One region of the Oceanobacillus iheyensis HTE831 genome, then DNA from elsewhere that is predicted to be linked to it. Evidence: riboswitches for the same ligand, from Rfam matches in the RefSeq annotation. Region 1 holds a riboswitch; the other holds the start of a gene.
What was found. Region 1 has a riboswitch for S-adenosylmethionine ahead of OB_RS16125 (methionine ABC transporter ATP-binding protein). Riboswitches for the same ligand answer to the same signal wherever they lie in the genome.

Region 1 (4,821 bases):
CAGTCACTTCTTCGTCTCCAGCTTTGGCGTTATCACTTCCGCATGCTGCTAAAAATAATGTAAAACTTAATAATGCTAGTAAAATAAATGATTTTTCCATGTGAAATTCCTCCTAATATAGTTGTGATTTAACGACGCATAATCTTTTTGGAAATAGTATTACCGAGCCATTGAGCTAGTTGAACCATAACAATAAGTATGATTACGGTGACGAGCATAACGCTACCGTCGAATCGCTGATAACCATATGTCATTGCGATATGTCCAAGACCACCGCCGCCAACTGTACCAGCTACTGCAGAGAAATCGATTAACGAAATAGATACAAATGTAAGTCCTAGAATTAATGGTCCTAGCGCTTCTGGAATTAGTACCGTAAAGATGATCTTCATTGGACTGGCTCCCATTGCTTTAGCAGCTTCAATAACTCCAGGATCAATGCCTACGAGATTATTTTCTACTACCCTTGCAATGGTAAAACTAGCAACAATAGTCATCGGGAAGATGGCAGCAGCAGTTCCTATTGTCGTACCAATGACGAGCCTAGTAGCTTGTGAGATCGCGACTAGAAAAATGATAAATGGGATAGGACGAATAATATTAATAATAAAGTTCAGTAGATTAAAGATAATCTTGTTTTCTAGTATGTTGTTTTCACGGGTCACAAATAGCAATAGTCCCATGCAAATACCTAAAATAGAACCAAAAAATAATGTCGCTGCGACCATGAGTAAGGTTTCTCCTGTTGCCTCTACAATTCGTGGCCAGAACGTACTCCAATCAACCCCCATGTGAATACACCTCCTCTATATCAACAATCAATTCTAATTCTTGAATAACGTGTTGAATTTGCTGTTCATCTCCTCCAAAAGAGACTATGAGATTTCCAAATAATTTTTCCTGTAGTTCACGAACGGATCCATAGACAATATTAAAGTCAATGTTATGCTTACGAGTTGTACTTGATAAGATGGGGTCAGTGGCTCTTTCTCCTTTGAATAAAACACGATAAAGATTACCCCCACCAGCTTCTGTCCACTCTTTTAATACCTTTTCAGATGGGAGTTCTTGTTGTACCGAACGAATAAATCGTTTTGTTGTTTCGTGAGAAGGTTTTGTAAAAGTATCAAATACATTTCCATTCTCAATGACTTTCCCATCTTCCATCACAGCAACTTTGTCACATATGGACTGAATAACTCCCATTTCATGTGTAATAAGAAGGATGGTAATACCCAAATCTCGATTTACTTTTTTTAATAATTTTAAAATATCCGATGTTGTATTTGGATCTAGAGCAGAAGTGGCTTCATCACAAATTAATATATCAGGGGATGTGGCCAATGCTCTTGCAATCCCGACACGCTGTTTTTGTCCGCCGGATAATTGGTCTGGATAATCTTTTGCTTTATCGGATAATCCAACAAATTGTAGCAGTTCACTAACTCTTTTGGTTACGACGCTTTTTGATGTACCAGCAAGTTTGAGAGGATATGCAATATTTCCTGCGACTGTTCGTGATTGGAATAAATTGAAATTCTGAAAAATCATTCCTATATTTCTTCTGCGCTCCCGTAATTGCTTGGCGGATAATTTCCCTACATCTGTTCCCTGGATATGTACCGATCCTTCGGTAGGGCGCTCAAGCATATTTACTAATCGAAGCAAGGTACTTTTTCCTGCACCGCTGAACCCAATAATTCCATAAATATCTCCTTTTTCGATCGTTAGAGATACTTCTTTAACAGCTTCTACTTTTCTTTTTCCTAGTGTGAATGTCTTTGTTACATTCTGAAATTCAATCATGTCTCAACCCCCAAGCGAAATAAAAAATCCCTCTTTTCTTGAAAGACAAGAAAAGAGGGATTCGTACCATATGTATATATGTAGAAGCCATCGTTTCTCATCTTTCAAATGCTCGTTTGCATTTGCAGGAATTGGCACAGTATTCTTTAATATAAAGAATCCGCTGCCGAGATGTCATAGGGCCTGATCCCTCAATCTCTCTAGATAAGAAAAAACGTAAAATATTTAGTTGTTATATTGAAAGTAATTCTAGAGGATAAAATAAATTAAGTCAATATGGTTTTAAAAATAAAATAATTCTGATAAATAGTCCGAGTGTAATTAATGAAGAAAATTGCTCTATTCATCTTCACTACGAAGTCTTGCATAAATACCATTTGTCCGGTTCAAATCAAGCTTAAGTCCAGCATATGGATTAGCGTGTAAATTTTCTTTAATCCATTCACGCAGAGCAGAAATAATATGTTTTGTTACAATTTCTTGCTTGCCGAATACAGTGGTTATTTCTGCAGAGAAACCGGAATAATCATCATAAAAAAGTTCAACTTCTACTTCAGCTGGCTCAATTTCACGTTGGCGAGCAATATATATACATACGGCAAGAATAATGTCTTCTTCAGGAATGATTAGCTTCGTCACTTCCAAAGCTCCTCTTCATTTTGATGTTGATTGTGTCGTAATAATTCCTCTGCAAACTTCTTCATCACCTAAGCTCCCTTTTCTATGAAGTCGGTCACTTTATTTTACTATAATTATGTCAAATTTATGAAGTGAAATGATTTATTAGCAATAGGAAATATTTTCTAATTCGTAAATAAAATCCACTAACCTACTCTAGTACAGCACTTTCCATGATAGAGAAAGTAGCTTGGTTACAGTTAATTCCTGCCATACGACCATAGGGGAGTGTTGCTTTTGGTTCACTATGTCCGAAACTTACATTATAAAGAACAGGTAATTTCGATAGACCATTTTCTTTTAATACAGCTGTAATCACTTGTTTATACTCTTCGTAATAGGTTTCTCTATGCGGTTTAGCAAAAATAATCCCATTCGCGTTTTGAAGTATGCCTTGTGTAGCATAATTTTGTAACCATCGAGCGAGAAGGTCTGGCTTTGGTTCTTCTTCAGAAGTTTCGAAGAATAATATCGAATTTTTCCAATGATTGATTTCCGGCCAAAGACTCGTGCCTTTAATACTTTCCATGGAGTCAATACATCCTCCAATTAAGCGTCCTTGAACAATACCCTCTCCTTGTAAAATTTCATACGTTTTATTTGGATAAGTTGTTCTTTTCGTGTCTTTATTTTTAACATCCCACTCTAGGTAGTCACTAGTCCATTGCTCTGGTGGTTCGATATCTCCAATTATTTCGTTCGAGAATAAAGTGTTGTGAATATGCTTGATAGTATATGGATCCATTTCAACATTTTCAGCGAAATCCGTCATGACAGCAGGTCCATAAAAGGAAGATACCCCGGCTTTATAGCAGAAAAAATGAGAAATAGTCGTATCCGAATATCCTAAGAATATTTTAGGGTTTTTTTGAATGATATCGAAATCAATATAAGGTAATAGACGAATACTATCTTCACCACCTATGTTCGAGATAATAGCTTTTATTTCTGGATCTTCAAAAGCTTCCATTAGATCTTTTGCACGTGCTTCTGGGTGTTCATGCAGATATGCTTCTCCTTTTAAACTATTAGGAGTAGGGACTACCTGTAAACCGAACACTTCTTCTAAGCGCTTAACCCCTTGATCATAGCGCCATTGTAACTGCTCTTCACCAGCACCGCCCCATGAAAGGGAAATGGTTGCAACTTTATCTCCTGCTTGTAATTTTGGTGGTTTGATAAGCATATGGATACAACTCCTTCTTATTTTTGGGATGCCTGCTTGTATTATCGTAATATATCATTAAAATAGAGTTTTTCTGTCACTTTCTACTAACATATCGTATTCATATTTGTTTTACAAAGAAAGACGACAAATTTTTTTAGATTGTTATAGAAACTAAATTAACCATTCGAAATATCAGCTTGTTTTTTTAAAATAACGCAGCTTGAGCGCGATCGAAAAGTTTAAATCGTGATGGATTAATCTATTTAAATGATACGATGATTGATGGAGAGAATGGACGGTTATGAAATGAATGGTAATTTTTGGATGTAATTGAATTTGCCTATCTATTAGAGAAGTACGGATTAAATACATTATATAAAGGTGAATTTTTTAAAAAGTAAGAAAGTAGGATGGACAACGATACATAAAGTGATAAAATATTAATAAAGACATGGGATAGTGTGGGTGAGCAGATGAAGATATGGTGGAGAAAGATAGCAGTAGTTCTTATTACAATATTAACATTAGGTATGTACTCTCCGACAACCTTGCTGGAAGTAGATGCTCAAAAGGAAAATGGTAGTGTATCATCCTCTTCAAACGCAGATCAGGAAACAGTAGCCAGGACGATAGAAATACAAGATGATATTGCTACAACCGAAGAGGATCTAGACACAGCATTAAATCGGCTGATGTCTCAAGCTCAAGAACAATCAATGATTAAGTTTGGAACAAAGATTGCTACAAAAGTAGAAGATGAATTTAACCAAGAAATTCTTCCAAAAATAGAAGAGGTATTACATACATTATTAGAAGAAACAGAAACGGCGTATGCATTCCTTTCTATTACCGAGGATCCTTCATCCGGTTACGGTGAGCGGATATTTAATGTTTATGATGAAAAGACAAAACAACATGTAGCTAAATTTCATGTTCGTCGAGATAATCGACCGTTAGAAGGACATTATTTTAATTTTCACTATCACTTAAGCACGGACAAATTCAAAGTACATCATGATATTGGAGATATCTACTGGGATAAAAATACACCCCCGAAATGGATGATATAAATTTGTATCTTATCTAAATCATGATAAGCCGAACTAAATACCGGATAGCATAGGGTCTTCTGCCTGCGTGGGTTAGAGATGTTTGTTACTGGTAATTTA
Region 2 (4,821 bases), 1.7 Mb from region 1:
CACAACTCGTGACTCCCAAATCACTCATTGCATGATCCATCACATTATACGGAGCGATAGAAGACATCACAAAAAAAGGTTCAAGTACAAAATACATACAAGTGAGAATCCAACTTGTAATACCAACTTTTTTAGAAATTTTCATTTCAATTACTCCTTCTATATTAATCCCGCTTAACAGTGCTGTAATATCCAAACTTAAAGTTTCCCTATCTAGGAATATTTCTATAGTATTATTTCTATATTTATATCCTTTATTCCTTTTAATATTTTCATATAAAAAAAGAGAACCCAATAAATATCGGATTCTCTACTTATAAACATATTAGTGCGCAATCATCTCATGAACGATATCTTCTTCACTCATTTCAGATGGATAGTATGTTGGCCAGTGTTCCACTTCTTCTAACAAGGCTTGTCTGTCATCTCCCCAATAAAGATGGTAATGTCCAGAGTCTGTTGGGAATATCGAATGATCACTAAATTGAATGTAAGTTGGTAAGCCTTCCGTCTCTTCCTCTAGCTTAAATATAAATCTTACTCCACGATTTCCTGCTTCATAATTGAGGATTTCATAACCATCATATTGGTACTCACCAGTTTTTTCTTCCTCTTCTTCAAAGAAAGTAACTTCATTACCATCAATCACAATTCTATGAACGTCTGTTACATAACCAGTTTCATAATACGCTTTGTATTCTTCTGCTGTCATGTCATCACTTTCTTCAGCTTTGTGTGCATAAACTTCATCAAGTGTACCGTTTTGATGTAAAGGGTATACAGATTGCCAATCGCCTTCCCAGTCTCCTAAAGTACGATCTTCCACTTGTTCATCTTCAAAATAACCATCATAAATTTGTTGAGATTCTTCATCATGAGCATGACTATGTCCATGTCCGTGATCATCAATTACCACTTCTATAACTTCTGATTGAGCATATGGTTCGTGATCATCATTAAACATTACTGCTATAATTTGTTGGCCGTTCGTTTCCGCATCGCCAAAAAATTTATTATCATCTAATTCAGGTACTGCTTCCCACTCATCATCAGATGAATTTCTTGTGTACCAATGCCAATGATCAAATTCACTATCTTCTTCTAGCTCTGCAGTTAATTTAATTAAATCACCCGTATGATAATGATCAGATACTCCTTCAACTTTTATATTTTCTGGTGCATCTCCAATCTCTACCTCATGACTATGATTATGTTCTTCTTCAGCATTTGCACCGTCTTCAGAAGAATTGTCGCCTGCTGATTGGCAGCCCGTTATAAATAGTAAACTTAGTAATAATACGCTAAGTCCCTTTCCCCATATTTTCTTCATACACATTCTCTCCTTTATGTAATCGTAATGATTACGATTCGTAATGGTTACGATTTAAATTATACATAGCAGTTATATAACCGTCAAGATAATTTTTGAATAAATAATATCGTATACGGTCTATGGGTTTAGTTCAGATTAAAATCTCTTCTACTAAATTAGTAGAGTTCTGATAAATTGTTTCGTGTAAGATATTCTTAAGAATATAGTGATATTGATGGGTATAAGATGTTGTTGATATGTATTCAGGAGTTTATTCCAAATAAAATTAATTTTAAGTAGTTGCTTTTGTCTGTGGTATTCTAGAAGAAACTTCTAGAATGCAATACTAGTTTACTTAAACTTAAGGGGTGCTAAAATAATGATCAAAAGCGTTTTACTACTCTTATTGTGTACTGTTCTATTAGGCTGTAGTTCATTAGAAGACCAGACAAATACTACTGAATTAAAAGGGATTATAGCAGATATAACAAAATCAAAATTACTTATAATTCCTGATATTAAACCTAATGAAATAAAAAACATAGAAAAATCCGAGCTTATAATGCTAGCTTCTGATAATGATGGAATTTATTTTCACTTGCCTTATAATAAATTGCAGCAGTTTCAATTATACGAAACTGTTATCGTAAAATATGATGTAGATGGCAATGTAGAAGAATCGGACCCGCCTATCTATGAAGCAATAGATATTTCTCATAATCCTAAATAAGATGTATATGTTGCTTCATTAAACTCTCCACAAGCTGTCCATAATATTGTCCATAAAAAAAGACCTCGCAGTTGCGAGGACCAGATTTATGTTTATATTATAGTTAAAAATTTCTCCAATGAATGGATCCTTTTCCACCATGAGGATGGTCATCATATTGTAATTTAAAGTATTCGTATTCCAACTCTGCTGTTGTCAGTTCATATAGATGTTTGTTCCCTTTTTTAAAATGATTAGATGCAATTAATTTCTCAATTAGATCATTTCTTCTTTGTTCCGTTTCATCTTCATTCCGTATGCTCATATATAAATCCATCCCTTCTATTAAAAAACATGATAAAGATAAGAAGAGAGAACTTGGATATTACGATAACCTCAACTTATCTTTCAAGCTATTGCTTGCAGGATTTAGCACAGACAGATGCGTTCTGTTGCTGAGGTTTCAGCGGGCCAGTCCCTCCACCTCTCTTGATAAGTATTTTCATATAATACATTATAACCACATTAATCCGATTTGTCTACTATGATTTAATTGCGCATTCTTGCAACTTGTATAATAATTTGTCTACATTCAATTTTCTATGAAAGGTGATATCTACCTCTAATCCAGTTTACGGCTTCCGTAAGATTCTCAGCTACAAAATCAATTTCAATTCCTTTTAGCTTTTCAAAATGTTCATGAAGCGTTGACATTCCTGCTCCTGTTTTTACTAATATCCTTACTGAATTTGTCTTTGAAGCTGCAACCATATCACTCCATCTATCGCCTATTACAACACCGTGGTTTAAGTTCAACTGATATTTATAAGCAGCATCCTTTAACATGCCTGGATGAGGTTTTCGGCAATTACATCCTTCTTTATAGTGATGCGGACAAAGAAATACATCATCAAAACCGAATCCCATTAACTCATTATAGAAATCTTCTTTGTTCACCTCTCCAAATGAAATACCTGGTTGATTCGTAAATGAAAACACTTGAACAAATTTTTTGAGGTAATCTATATCCATTTTTGAATTTGCATAAAGCTTAAAATCACCGGGATAATGTACCTTATCATCTCCACCAATGGTTCCGTCTCTATCTAAAAACACTGCTTGAATATCCATCTTCATCATGTCTCCTTCATCTTAAATAAAATAACCGATTGATAGTCGTTAGAATTAATGCTACGATTCCTAATATAAGCTTTCCAGATTTAATATTACCATTACTAGCTTTACCTTTTATTACATAGACGTAGACTTATTGGGTATAGAGGCAAAGTTTAATTAAAATATTTTACATTGTTTAAGGAGTACCTAATGAAATTCACTTTGGAAATCATACGTATAATCATAATTTTTGGGCTGTTAGGATTTATTTTCAGTAAAGCGGTTATGTTTATTTATTCATCCATCGGCATCCAGTTAGATAATCATTATGGAGGAATAATTGCTGGTATTAGTATAATTATTTCTATCTTTGTATTATATCGGAACAAATTACAATTCTCTGGATTTTATAAAAGTGATAAAAATGTAAAATTATCAAAGCCAGTTAGTATTTTTCTATTTTCAATTTCTATTATTATGTTAATCATTGCACCATACTTACCATAAGTCTTCATACGTATTTTCAAACCTTTAGTTACTTATATACTCAAATCCTTTAAAACTCTGAATAAATAATCAATAATTATTAACTTTCTCCTTTTGCTTAATTTATGTATAATTAACTTTTGATATATTAGCTAACGAAGATTAATCATAAGGGAGAAACACCATGCAACGTATTTCAAATTCGACAAAACAGCGTTATTATACATTTCTATTAATTTTAGCAATTCTTTTTATAGCTTCTACACTACGTTCCCCTATCACCTCCGTTGGTCCATTAATTCCAATATTTCGAAATGAATTAGAAGTAACAAATGCCATGATCGGTTTAATTAACACATTACCACTTATAGCATTTGGAATTTTTTCTTCATTTGTTCCTACTTTATCTAGAAAACTTGGAATGGAGATTACGTTATTAATGGCAATGGTGGTTCTATCCATCGGTATATACATTCGATCCATTGGTGATATATCCATGTTATTATTCGGTACACTGTTATTGGGAATAGCGATATCTGTGGGAAATGTACTAATGCCAGGATTAATAAAATCAAGCTTCCCATATCGTATTGGACTCATGACTGGTATTTATTCTGTTTCCATGAATTTATTTGCGGCGCTAGCTTCAGGGATTTCCGTACCAATAACTACGATACCTTCCCTAGATTGGCGAAATGCAATGCAATTATGGAGCATTATTTCTATAATTGCGGTAGTTGTATTAGTTCTTCGCTTACCAGTAATACGATCCTCTCGCAAAAAAGTATTTGTAGAGATGAAGAGTCAGCCTCCTACTGCATTATTCAAATCTAAAATAGCATGGGCTGTCACATTCTTTATGGGTTTTCAATCATTTATTCCTTATAGTCTTTTTACATGGTTGCCTGACATTTTATTAGCAAAAGGATTTTCTGAAAGTGATGCTGGTTGGTTAATAGCAATTTTACAGATGGGAATTATACCAACAACCTTTGTCGCACCTATTCTTGCAGCAAAAATGAATAATCAAAGAGTGATCGGTTGTACCGCTGGACTCCTATTTTTTAGTGGTCTACTCGGGATAACTCTGACTTCATCTAATCTTCTTATCGCATTCTTAATCTTAACTGGAATTGGAGCTGGGACAGCATTCAGTTTAGCCATGATGTTTTTCGTGCTTCGTACCGAGACAGTGGAG

Region 2: linked by a shared signal. The riboswitch ahead of OB_RS06695 (Fur-regulated basic protein FbpA) and the one ahead of OB_RS16125 (methionine ABC transporter ATP-binding protein) in region 1 are both predicted to bind S-adenosylmethionine.

Annotation. Positions count from the first base shown of each region.
Region 1 is NC_004193.1:3,291,668-3,296,488, reverse strand. It holds gene OB_RS16135 (MetQ/NlpA family ABC transporter substrate-binding protein) at 1-100, opposite strand, end outside; gene OB_RS16130 (methionine ABC transporter permease) at 129-791, opposite strand; gene OB_RS16125 (methionine ABC transporter ATP-binding protein) at 781-1,806, opposite strand; SAM riboswitch class I at 1,901-2,017, opposite strand; gene OB_RS16120 (YxcD family protein) at 2,146-2,445, opposite strand; gene OB_RS16115 (S66 family peptidase) at 2,636-3,670, opposite strand; gene OB_RS16110 (YpjP family protein) at 4,126-4,722, shown strand.
Region 2 is NC_004193.1:1,316,740-1,321,560, reverse strand. It holds gene OB_RS06710 (DUF998 domain-containing protein) at 1-145, opposite strand, end outside; gene OB_RS06705 (ZinT family metal-binding protein) at 326-1,330, opposite strand; gene OB_RS06700 (DUF3221 domain-containing protein) at 1,692-2,042, shown strand; gene OB_RS06695 (Fur-regulated basic protein FbpA) at 2,146-2,346, opposite strand; SAM riboswitch class I at 2,420-2,520, opposite strand; gene OB_RS06690 (HAD-IIIA family hydrolase) at 2,622-3,158, opposite strand; gene OB_RS06685 (hypothetical protein) at 3,348-3,644, shown strand; gene OB_RS06680 (CynX/NimT family MFS transporter) at 3,808-4,821, shown strand, end outside.